DNA from 2 places in the Castellaniella sp. UC4447_H14 genome. Region 1 is predicted to be linked to the other one. Evidence: riboswitches for the same ligand, from Rfam matches in the RefSeq annotation. Region 1 holds a riboswitch; the other holds the start of a gene.
What was found. A riboswitch is a leader RNA that binds a small molecule or an ion and turns the genes downstream of it on or off. The one in region 1 is predicted to bind thiamine pyrophosphate.
Positions count from the first base shown of each region.

Region 2: it holds a riboswitch for thiamine pyrophosphate, as region 1 does, so the genes downstream of both, ACVCMJ_RS14785 (TorF family putative porin) here and ACVCMJ_RS04515 (purine-cytosine permease family protein) in region 1, are expected to answer to the same signal.

Region 1 is NZ_CM129666.1:916,842-922,390, forward strand. Features, by position in the region: gene ACVCMJ_RS04495 (FAD-dependent oxidoreductase) at 1-1,434, opposite strand, end outside; gene glpK (glycerol kinase GlpK) at 1,521-3,014, shown strand; gene ACVCMJ_RS04505 (TM2 domain-containing protein) at 3,083-3,553, shown strand; gene ACVCMJ_RS04510 (lipoyl protein ligase domain-containing protein) at 3,561-4,292, shown strand; TPP riboswitch at 4,424-4,516, shown strand; gene ACVCMJ_RS04515 (purine-cytosine permease family protein) at 4,568-5,549, shown strand, end outside.
Region 2 is NZ_CM129666.1:3,068,141-3,073,689, forward strand. Features, by position in the region: gene ACVCMJ_RS14765 (permease) at 1-844, opposite strand, end outside; gene ACVCMJ_RS14770 (hypothetical protein) at 1,001-1,453, shown strand; gene ACVCMJ_RS14775 (DUF1328 domain-containing protein) at 1,672-1,833, shown strand; gene ACVCMJ_RS14780 (BON domain-containing protein) at 1,910-2,230, shown strand; TPP riboswitch at 2,315-2,407, shown strand; gene ACVCMJ_RS14785 (TorF family putative porin) at 2,398-3,078, shown strand; gene ACVCMJ_RS14790 (MipA/OmpV family protein) at 3,087-3,893, opposite strand; gene ACVCMJ_RS14795 (metallophosphoesterase family protein) at 4,037-5,170, shown strand; gene ACVCMJ_RS14800 (AAA family ATPase) at 5,167-5,549, shown strand, end outside.

The sequences.
Region 1 (5,549 bases):
TTCCACCGTGCGCGCATATTCGTACCGGACAGCGAAACGCACCATCGCGGCGGTCAGCCCGAGCGCGAGTTCCTGTTCGGCTCCCGGCAGCCCGCCGACCACGTCCGCTTCGCTGCCATACAGGTGCAGGCCCGGGGGCGCCGTCATGGGGGTGCTGGCCTGGCCGGGCGCGGGAGCTCCCACCAACGGAAAGTGTGCAGTGCGCGAAGCGGGCAGCGCATCGAGCAGGCGCGCCTGGACACAGCGCCGCAGCACGTCCTCGGCCATCGCCCGATACGTCGTCCACTTTCCGCCCGTCACCGTGACCAGCCCGGCGGGACTGACTCGGACCGTGTGCTCGCGGCTGATGGACTTGGTGTCCTCGCCCTCTTCGTTGGACGGCCGCACCAACGGGCGCAAGCCTACCCAGATGCTCAGGACGTCTCCAGCCCGGGGGGCCTTCGCGAGGACATGGCCGGCCTCGCGGAGGATGAAGGCGACTTCTTCCGGGAGCGCCTGTGGCTCGCGAGCCACGGCGTGTCGTGGGGTGTCGGTGGTGCCCAGAAGGACATGCCCCTGCCACGGCACCGCGAACAGCACCCTGCCATCGCGCGTGTGAGGAACCAGCAGCGCTTCCCCAGACGGGAGAAAGGACCGGTCCACGACCAAATGCACGCCCTGGCTGGGGGCGACCATGGGCACCGTGACGCGGCCGGCAGCCGCATCGTCCATCTGGCGCACCTCATCCACCCATACCCCCGCCGCATTGATGACGCAACGCGCACGCACCTCGCCCCCCTCGGACGCAGGTTCCAGCGCATCCCGCCATCGCACGCCGCAGACGCGGCCCGTCTCATGCACGACTTCCGTCACCGGGCAGTAATTGAGCAGCAAGGCACCCTGCGCCGCCGCCGTACGCGCCAGCGCAAGCGCCAGGCGAGCATCGTCGAACTGGCCGTCCCAGTAGCGCACACCGCCAAACAGACCATGCGCGTTCAGGCCGGGCAAATGAGTTTTCACGCCGGCCGGTCCCAGCCATTGGGTCCTCCCCAGGCTGGCCGCACCCGCCAGGGCGTCATAGGCCTTCAGGCCCATCCCATAAAACGGGACTTCCCAGAACCGGTAGGCCGGCATCACGAACGCCAAGGGCTGCGCCAGGTGCGGAGCGTTGTTCAGCAGCGCCTGTCGTTCGTGCAGGGCTTCGCGCACCAGCCCGACATTGCCCTGCGCCAGATAGCGCACCCCGCCGTGAACCAGCTTGGTGGCGCGCGACGAGGTCCCTGCGGCGAAGTCGCACGATTCCAGCAACAGCACTGACAGCCCGCGCAGGCGCGCGTCCAGCGCCACGCCCAGGCCCGTGGCTCCGCCGCCGATGACGACGACGTCCACCTCGCGCAGCGCGCGCAGGTCGGCAAGCAGCCGCGCGCGATCAGTGCGGAGGGGGGGCAAGACCATGCGGTTCATTTTGCAGCAATCTTTTCATGCCCGCTTCGGGCGGTTTTCCGGCATTCTATTCGCTTACAACGCTCAAAGGAGTGGCCATGAGTTACCTGCTTGCCTTGGACCAGGGAACATCCAGCACCCGCAGCATCGTCTTCGACCGCCAGGGCCGCATCGTGGGGCTAGCGCAGCGCGAGCTCACCCAGCATTACCCGCAGCCGGGCTGGGTAGAGCACGATCCGATCGAAATATGGCGCAGCCAGCAAGACACCCTGCGCGAAGCGCTGGGGCGAGCGCGGATCGCGGCATCGGAAATAGCAGCGATCGGAATCACCAACCAGCGTGAGACCACGATCGTCTGGGATCGCCACACGGGGGAACCCATCCACCCCGCCATCGTCTGGCAGGATCGACGCGCCGAGCCCACCTGTGCGGCACTGCGCGAACAGGGGATGGAACCCATGATTCAGGCCAGGACCGGACTGCGCGTCGACGCATACTTTTCAGCCACGAAGCTCAAATGGATTCTCGACCACGTGGCGGGCGCTCGCGCGCGCGCTGAAGCCGGCGAGCTGCTGTTCGGAACTGTGGACTCCTGGCTCATCTGGCAGTTGACGGGCGGCCAACGCCACCTGACGGATGTCAGCAACGCCGCCCGCACCATGCTCATGGACATCCACCGCAACGCCTGGGACACGGAACTGCTGGACCGACTGCAGATCCCGGCCGCCATGATGCCGGCCATTCTTCCCTCGTCGGCCGCCTTCGGGCACACCCATACCGACGTGGCCGGCCGCGAAATTCCGATCTCAGGCGTGGCGGGCGACCAGCAAAGCGCGCTGTTCGGCCAGGCCTGCTTCCACCCCGGCATGGCGAAGAACACCTACGGCACGGGCTGCTTCATGCTGATGCACACCGGCGGGCATTTCCAGACCTCGGCCAACGGTCTGGTGACCACCAGCGCCGCCCAGATCGACCATCAGCCCGCCTTCGCCCTCGAAGGCAGCGTATTCGTCGGCGGCGCCGTCGTCCAATGGCTGCGCGACGGCCTGCGCGCCTTCGTGCATAGCAGCGACATCGAGGCGCTGGCCCGCAGTGTCCCGGACGCGGGCGGCGTGACGTTTGTCCCCGCGTTCACTGGGCTGGGCGCGCCATGGTGGGACGCCGAGGCCCGCGGCACCATCACGGGGCTGACGCGGGGCACCACCATGGCGCACATTGCTCGTGCGGCGCTGGAGAGCATCGCCTACCAGAGTGCCGCAATGCTGCAGGCCATGAGCCGGGACGCCCAGGCCACGGACGCAGCGCCGCTGGAAGCCTTGCGCGTGGATGGCGGCGCCTGCGTCAACGATCTGCTCATGCAGTTCCAGGCGGACCTGCTGGGCATTCCCGTGCTGCGTCCCACCATGGTGGAAACGACCGCCTTGGGCGCCGCCTTCCTGGCCGGCCTGCACGCGGGCGTCTATGCCGACACCCAGGAGCTGGAATCGCTCTGGCGGGTGGAGCGCCAGTTCGATCCGGTCATGCCGCACGACGAGGCTGCCGACCGACTGGCCGCCTGGGATCACGCCATACGGCAGGCCTGCACCCGCTAAAGCAGCACCGTTCCTTATAGAATGGAGTCACCCACAGTCATCGTCCGCCTCGCGTGCCACGGGACACCATGCTGAAAAACCTGATCCTGATCGTCGCGATCTTCGTCGCCATCTTGCTGGCCCTGACGTTCGGCGAAGCCGTCTTTCACGACATCTTCGCCTGGATCTCCACCCTCACCGGCGTCCTGATTCGCAATTTCAGCGACCTGTTCGCCGTGGTGGGGAACTATCTGCGTGCGCACACCGGCAAGGTCCTGCTCGCCATCGCGCTCACCGTCCCGGCCAGTCTCTGGGTGCTGCGCTCGCGACGCGGCGCGCTCGGCCACCCGGCCACGCAGCGCCGGATAGCGATCATCCTGGCGCTGTTCCTCGGCTGGCTCGGGGTACACCGATTCTATCTGGGCCAGGTCGGCTGGGGAGTCGTGCTGCTGGTGATCGCCTGGATCTTCCTGCCGCTCGCCGCCGTGATCGGGCTGATCGACGCGATCCGCTACCTGTTCATGGACGAAGAAACGTTCGCCGCCACACAGCTTTCCTGATGCGGCGATGGTGACTGCAGAGTCCTGCTCCTACCGCGTCGTTGAATCCCCCGCCGGCCCGGCACGTGGCCCGCTGGCCGATGAGAAGCTGCTGCCGCTGGCCGTCGACGGCGCCGCCGCCTGCATGTGGCAAGCGCCACAAGGGCTGGTCGTGCCACGCACCTATGCAGCGCACCCCGGCTTCGACGCCATCCGGTCCGAGCTGGCCGGCCAGGGCTGGCCCGTCCACGTGCGCCAGTCGGGCGGCGGCGTCGTTCCCCAAGGAACCGGCATTCTGAACATCAGCCTCGCTCAGCGCTTCACCGGTCGCCCGATGGATCATGCCGACGCCTTCTACCGGCATCTCTGCGCCCTGCTCCAGATCAGCCTGCTCACTTTCGGAATCGAAGCGCGCGCTCAGGCCGTGGAGGGTTCGTTTTGCGACGGCCGCTACAACCTGGCCGCCGGCTCTCCGGCCCGCAAGGTCGTGGGCACGGCACAGTTGTGGCGTCACATCCCGGGCCACGACTTCACGCATCAGGTCGCGATCGTGCATGCGATGGTGCTCGCCCAGTGCGATACCGACGAGGCCACCGCGCGGGCCAACCAACTCGAGGCGGCCCTGGGCTCGGGCCGGCGCTACCAGCCGGAAAGCGTAGCGTCGCTGGACCACTGGCTGCCCGACTCCCGCCGCCCCGGATTCTGCTCAGCCCTGGAAGATGAACTGCTGGATCAGCTCCGCACCTGGCCGACGCTGTGACATGTCCGCGGCCAGACGTCCGGCCTTGCGCCGGGCGCAATGCGCCGACGTGGCGCGTCCATGCCACAACGTGCTTGCCGCGCTTGCCGCAGTGCGGAGACACTCCTAAAATCACCGAAGATTTACCATACGAGCATCGCTAGGGGTGCCGCTCGCGCGGCTGAGACAGTCCCTTCGAACCTGATTGAGATCATCCTCGCGCAGGAAAGCAGCTCGCCATGGCGACGCTTGCCGTCGCCGCGCGCCTGCTTCCTGGCTTTTCCGACAGGCGCACCATGAGTCCGTCCGCTTCAATTCCATCATCCGACACCATCCCGGCCGCCGAGCGCGTCTTTGGCTGGCGCGAACACATGTCCCTCTGGTTCAGCCTTGGTGTGGGCCTGCTCGTCATGCAGGTCGGCGCCTACCTGGTACCGGCACTGGGCACGCGCGAGGCGCTATGGGCCGTCGTCGCAGGGTCCATCGTCGGAGCCGGACTGCTCGCCTGGGTTGCCCGCATCGGATGCGAAAGCGGGTTGTCGAGCGCCGGGCTGATCCACGCGGTCTACGGGCGGCGATTCGCCCACCTGCCGGTCCTGCTCAACGTCATCCAACTGGTCGGCTGGGCTACCTTTGAACTGGTCGTGATGCGCGACGGGACACGCGCCATCAGCCGCCGGGCCTTCGGCATGGATCCAGGCCTGATTCTGCCCACCCTGCTGTGGGGCCTGATCGTCATGGCGCTGCTGCGGGGATCCATGGTGACGCTGGTACGACGCATTGTCAGCCGCGTGGGGCTGCCGCTGGTCATCCTGTCCCTGCTGTGGCTCTCCGCACAATTTGCCCTGAAGCTCGACGCCCAGGGACTGCACACCCTATGGCAGCGCGCCGGGGACGGGAGCATGAATACCTTCCAGGCACTGGACCTGGTGATTGCCATGCCGGTCTCATGGCTTCCGCTGGTAGCGGATTACGCCCGACACGGCAAGAGCGCGAGCGGCGCACTGGGCGGCACCTGGCTGGGTTATGCCATTGCCAACATCTGGTGCTACGCCCTGGGGGTGCTGGTCGTCACCGTAACGGGACCGAACGTGGACATGGTGAGCGCCCTGCTGCTGGCGCAGGGGGGCCTGATCGCGCTGGGCCTGATCCTGGTCGATGAGCTGGACAACACCTACGGCGACCTGTATTCCGGATCCGTCTGCACCCAGAGCCTGTTCGCGTCGATCAGCGTGCGGACCTGGAGCACAATTCTGGCCGCCGTGTCCATCGTTTGCG
Region 2 (5,549 bases), 1.1 Mb from region 1:
CCCCGTCCATCACCGGGAAAAGCCAGGCGCGGGCGGCGCCCAGCAGCAATACCAACACGAGGTATTCCGGCAGCAGGCGCAGCGCCATGCCCGTGAAGGCCCGGGCCCAGCGCCGCAGGGCGCGGGCGGCATCCAGCGCCGGCCGGACTGTCGCCGAAGAGCAGGGGGGCTCGTCGGACATGGCAGGGAGGGTTCCGTCTGTCCGGCCCGTATGGTTGAGCAGCCATCCCAGTCCGACTACCATGACGAGCCCCACGACGAGCCTGAGCCCGACCCAGTGCCATCCCAGCACGAACCCCATGAACACGAGTGTGGCGGGATTCAGCATGGTATTGCCCAGCCAGTAGGCCGCTGTGCTCCCCGGGGCCGCGCGGCAATCCCGCAATCCGTTCACGACCGGCGCCGAGCAGCAGGTGCACATCATGCTGGGGATGGACAGCAGGGTGCCCGCCAGAATGCTGCCGGTGCCCGAGCCGCCGAGCCAGCGCCGGATCCAGTCCGCAGGCAGGAGGGCCTGCATCGCGGAGCCCAGTAGCAGGCCCAGCAGCAGCGCCTTCCAGATGGCCGCCCCGTAGGACATGGCATAGCCCAGTGCGGCCTGGAAAGAAGGGGGCGGCAGTTCTCCGCCCGGTCCGGCCAGGATCGACTGGCCGATGGAATGCGTTTGGGCGGCCACGAAGGCGCGGTCGTAATAGGGCGACCATTTGACGGCGAACAGGCCGATCAGTGCGATCAGCAGAAAAACAGCAATTCCCCAAGCGGGATGCAGGGCGTGTCGAGTGCTGGCGGAATGAGTCACAACGGATTGTCTGGGGGTGGAACGCAGGCGAAATGTTAACCCCATTGTGTCCCGGCGCTACGATTGGTCATTCCTCATACCATGCGTAGCAATATCACTGTGGACGACTGCCTACACTGAATGGCCGTTTCCGCCCGTCGGTAATCGGAGGTTTCCGTGATGCGCTATCGGGCGGATGTACTGTTGGAGGTTTTGAAAAAGATGAAGAATATCCTTTTGGCGGCTCTGCTCGCCGCAGCGTCCGTGCCCGCCGTAGCCCAGGTCGGTGTGTCCATCAGCGTCGGCGAGCCCGGCTTCTATGGCCAACTCAATATCGGCGGAGCGCCTGCCCCTGAACTGATCTATCCCCAGCCCGTGGTCGTGGCCCCAGCGCCTCAGTTCGTAGGTGCCCCTCCGATCTATTTGCGCGTGCCGCCCGGCTATGCCCAACACTGGAGCAAGCACTGCGCGCGGTATGGCGCCTGCGGCCGCCCCGTTTATTTCGTGCGCGATGACTGGTACGTCAACCGTTATGTGCCGTATTACCGCGGGCACCGCGGCGAGTATGCGCGGGTCCATGAGCGCGGACCGGAGCGCGGGCACGGAGCCGAATACCGGCACGATCATGGCCACGGCCATGGCGAAAGCCACGATCACGGGCGGTACGGGCATTGAATCCGCTTATGTGATTTCGTGACATGCGTGTCAGTTGGTGTGAAAGCAGGGCGGGCGGCGGAGCTGTCGAAGGGCCGCCGTACGCCTGTGAATAGACCCGTTGAGGCATGCCAACCGGGCGCGAAATTGTTACAGCTTGAGCGACGTATCGCAGGGCGGCGATGATACCTTAAAAGCAGCCCCGGTAGCAGTAGGGATAATCACGATGAGGAGAGCCCATGCTGTACTACGCAGTAGTCTTTTTCATCATTGCACTCATCGCCGGTTTCTTCGGCTTCTTCGGTGTTGCGGGTTTGGCTGCAGAGATCGCCAAAATTCTGTTCGTCATCTTCGTCATACTGTTCATCATTTCGCTGATCTTCGGTCGGCGAAGGGGCTGACGCGCAACCGCACAGGCTGGCGGGGGTCTGCCTGCCAGTTCTGTCCAGATTCCATTTTTGAGAGGGATAAAACACTATGAAAATCGCCCGTCAAATTGCATTTTCCGTGGTCGCCGGTCTGGCAACCATCACCCTGGTCGGATGCTCGGTGGCCAACAAGCAGGAATCCGTTGGCGAATATGTGGATGGTTCCGTCGTGACCGCGCAGGTCAAAGCCAAACTCGCGAACGATCCCGATACTTCGGCGTTGGACATCAATGTGAAGACCATCCAGGGCGGCATCGTCCAATTGTCGGGCTTTGCCAAGTCCCAGCACGAGAAGAACCGTGCCGCCGAACTGGCACGCACCGTGAAGGGCGTGACTGAGGTGCGCAACAACATCACCGTGGTGCCTTGAGCGCCGGCGTCCTCGGCTTCGTCCGACCCTACCCCCGCGTCCGCGGGGGTTTTTTTGCACTACAATCCGTCCCGCTTCACTTCCGAAGCATGCTAGGGGTGCCGCATCAGCGGCTGAGATAGTCCCTTGGAACCTGATTGAGATCATCCTCGCGCAGGAAAGCATTCATGAAAGCACATACACTCGGCATTCTCATGCTGGGCAGCTTGGCCTTTGGCGCCAATACGGTTGCTCACGCGGACACTTCCTTCAATCTTTCCACTGTCTCGCTCTACAAGAGCAGGGGCGTGGACCAGGACGGGCGCGACAAGGCATTCCGGCCGGCCGTGCAGGGCGGCGTGGATTATGCGTCTTCCAGCGGCCTTTACGTCGGCAACTGGAACTCCACGGGTCACTTTGGCGACGCCCGCGTAGAGATGGACCTCTACGGTGGCTACAAGGCACAGATCAACAAGGACTTCGGGCTGGACGTGGGCTACATCCACTACCTCTACCCGAACGAACGCTCCTGGAACGATGGCGAAGCCTATGTCGGCCTCAGCTACCGTCAGCTCACCTTCAAGGCCTATCGCGGCATGCTCGCCAATGTGAACGAAGGCAACCTGTACTACCAGCTCGCATATTCATATCCGCTCACAGGGGCCGTGAGTCTGAATCTGGGGCTAGGCTACCTGGACTACCAGACAGAAGGCCTGAGCAACAAGACTGACTACAGCGCGGGTCTGAGCTATGCGTTTGCGAAGCACCTCACCGTCTCCGGTACGGTCGCCGGTGCCAATCACCGCGATCAGGTGGACGATGGATCGCGGGATACGCGCTTCATCGTAGGGCTGGGCGCCACGTTCTAGGCTCCCGGTCAGAACGCGTAGCTGCCTCCGATCGAAGACCGCATCTGCGTCTTTTGCTGGACGAGGGGGCTGTTGGCCGCCTCGCCCACGATCCGGCTGGTGCCAATGGAGCCAGTCAGGTTGAGGCGGTCGGTGACCGCATACTTCGCCCCGACGCGCAGCGATACGTCCTTGATCCCCGACGACGGCGCGTAAGCATCCACGCCGGAGTTCGCTGAGGCATCGGGGGACACTCCGAAGTAGCTGTCCATGTACTTCTGGTTGGCCCAACTGGTCGCCACGCTGGGGGTCAGCGTGAGCGCGGCGGTGGCGGCATAGGGATAGGACAGGCGGGCGTTGAGCAGCATCCCTCTGTCCTGGTGCGTTACAGCCTGGGTGGCCGACAGCTTCAGCACATACTCGGCCAGCCGCGTGGAGACAAACGCATGGGCCCCCACCGCGTCCGGCAGACCGCCGACGCCGTGGGGCATATCGTCCTGGTCGTAGCCCCACATGATGTTGGCTCCGACGCCCAAGGTCAGATTCGGGGTCTGGACCAGGTTCAGCCCCACGCCATCTCCGGTACTGTCATAGAAACCATCGCCGGTACGCGCGAAAAAGCGCCCCGACTGCGCATTGATGGCCGGAAATGGACGCGCCCTGTAGTCCCGCGCACCCTCATAGCTCGGCAGCACCGTCATCCCTCCTCCCAGCGCGATCTGGTCCGGGCCCTCGGCGCTTGCGGCGCCTGGAACAGCCAGGCCGGCCGCCAACAACGCGCAGGCCAGCAAAGTGGAACAGAGCCCCGTGCGGGCTGGGGCGGCAGGACGGCGCATGGAGAGGCCTCCGTGACATAGGTAAGGTTGTGTGACCGCATCCTAGTCCTCCCGGTTTCCGCCCGTCAAGCGCGGCATGCGCCCGTGCTCGGGCCTGCGGCGGCCATCGCGACCTTTTGCGGTCTCCACACTAAAATAGGTTGATGACAGTCAGGATCCTGCACACCGCCGATTGGCAGATGGGGCGCCAGTACGGGCGCTTTGCCCCCGAAGACGCCGTGGTCTTGGCCGAAGCTCGCTTTTCGACGGTAGAGCGCATTGCATCACTTGCGGTAGCGGAGGAGGCTGACGCGGTGCTGGTGGCCGGCGACGTATTCGATGCGCAGACCGTATCGGACCGCACCATTCGGCGGGTATTCAACGCCTTGCAGGGATTCGCCGGCCCCTGGATTCTGATCCCCGGCAATCATGACGCAGCGCTGGCCGAGAGTGTCTGGACGCAGGCGGCGCGCCTGGGCGCGATCCCGGCCAATGCGCATGTATTGCTGGAACCCGGCGTGTACGAATTCGCGGATTTGGGGTTCTCCGTCCTGGCGGCGCCGCTGACGCAGCGCCAGACGCATCTGGATCTGACCGACTGGTTCGATGCCAAGGAGACGGCGCCGGGCCTGCTGCGCATCGGCTTGGCGCATGGCAGTGTCCAAGGCATCCTGGCCGAAGACATTGATTCGTCCAACCCGATCGCGGCGGACCGCGCCGAGCGAGCGCGGCTGGACTATCTGGCGCTGGGCGACTGGCACGGCCTCAAGCAGATCAATGACCGGGTCTGGTATAGCGGCACCCCCGAATACGAGCGATTCAAGGACAACGGCGCAGGGCAGGTGCTGATGGTGGAACTGTCCGCTCCGGGGGAGCCGCCTGCGGTGACGCCGCACGCCGTCACGCAATACCGCTGGCTGTCCTGGCGGGAAGAGGTGTCCGTATCATCCAATCTGGAGCCTTTGCTGCAGCGCCTGTCGCACCTTGAACCCGATGTGGTGCTGGAGTTGACGGTATCGGGGCAGATTGATCTGGACGGAGATTCCCGGCTGCAGCAGGCGCTGTCGATCGCACAGGGCCAATGCCGCAGCGTCCAGTGTGACCGGGGTGCGCTCCGGCTGGTGCCGACGGAGCAGGACATTACCGCCCTGCGGGCGGATGGCTATTTGAGCGAAGTGATCGCCGATTTGCGCGAGCGCCAGGACGCCGCGGACTCCGGCTCCGCCGAGATTGCCCGGGAGGCGCTGGCGCTTCTGGCGGGTATGCTGCGAGACGGCGCCGCGGGGGGGCGGGCATGAAACTCAACCGTCTGCGCATCGAGCAGCTTCGTCAATTCCGGCAGCCGCTGGAAATCAGCGGTCTCGCGGCGGGGGTCAATCTCATCGTCGGGCCCAATGAATCCGGCAAGAGCACGGTGGTGCGGGCCATTCGCGCGGCTTTCCTGGAGCGCTACAAGTCCAGCAGTGTCGAGGACCTGCTTCCGTGGGGAGACAGCGCCGCCTCGCCGACCGTATCGCTGGAATTCGAGTGGCGGGGCGAATCCTGGAAGCTCACCAAGACATTCCTCAGGCGACAGCGCTGTGACCTGGAAGTCGCCGGGCGGCCCTTCAGCGGAGAAGCCGCCGAGGAGAAGCTGGCGGATCTGCTGGGTTATCAATTCCCGGGCCGGGGAGCCAG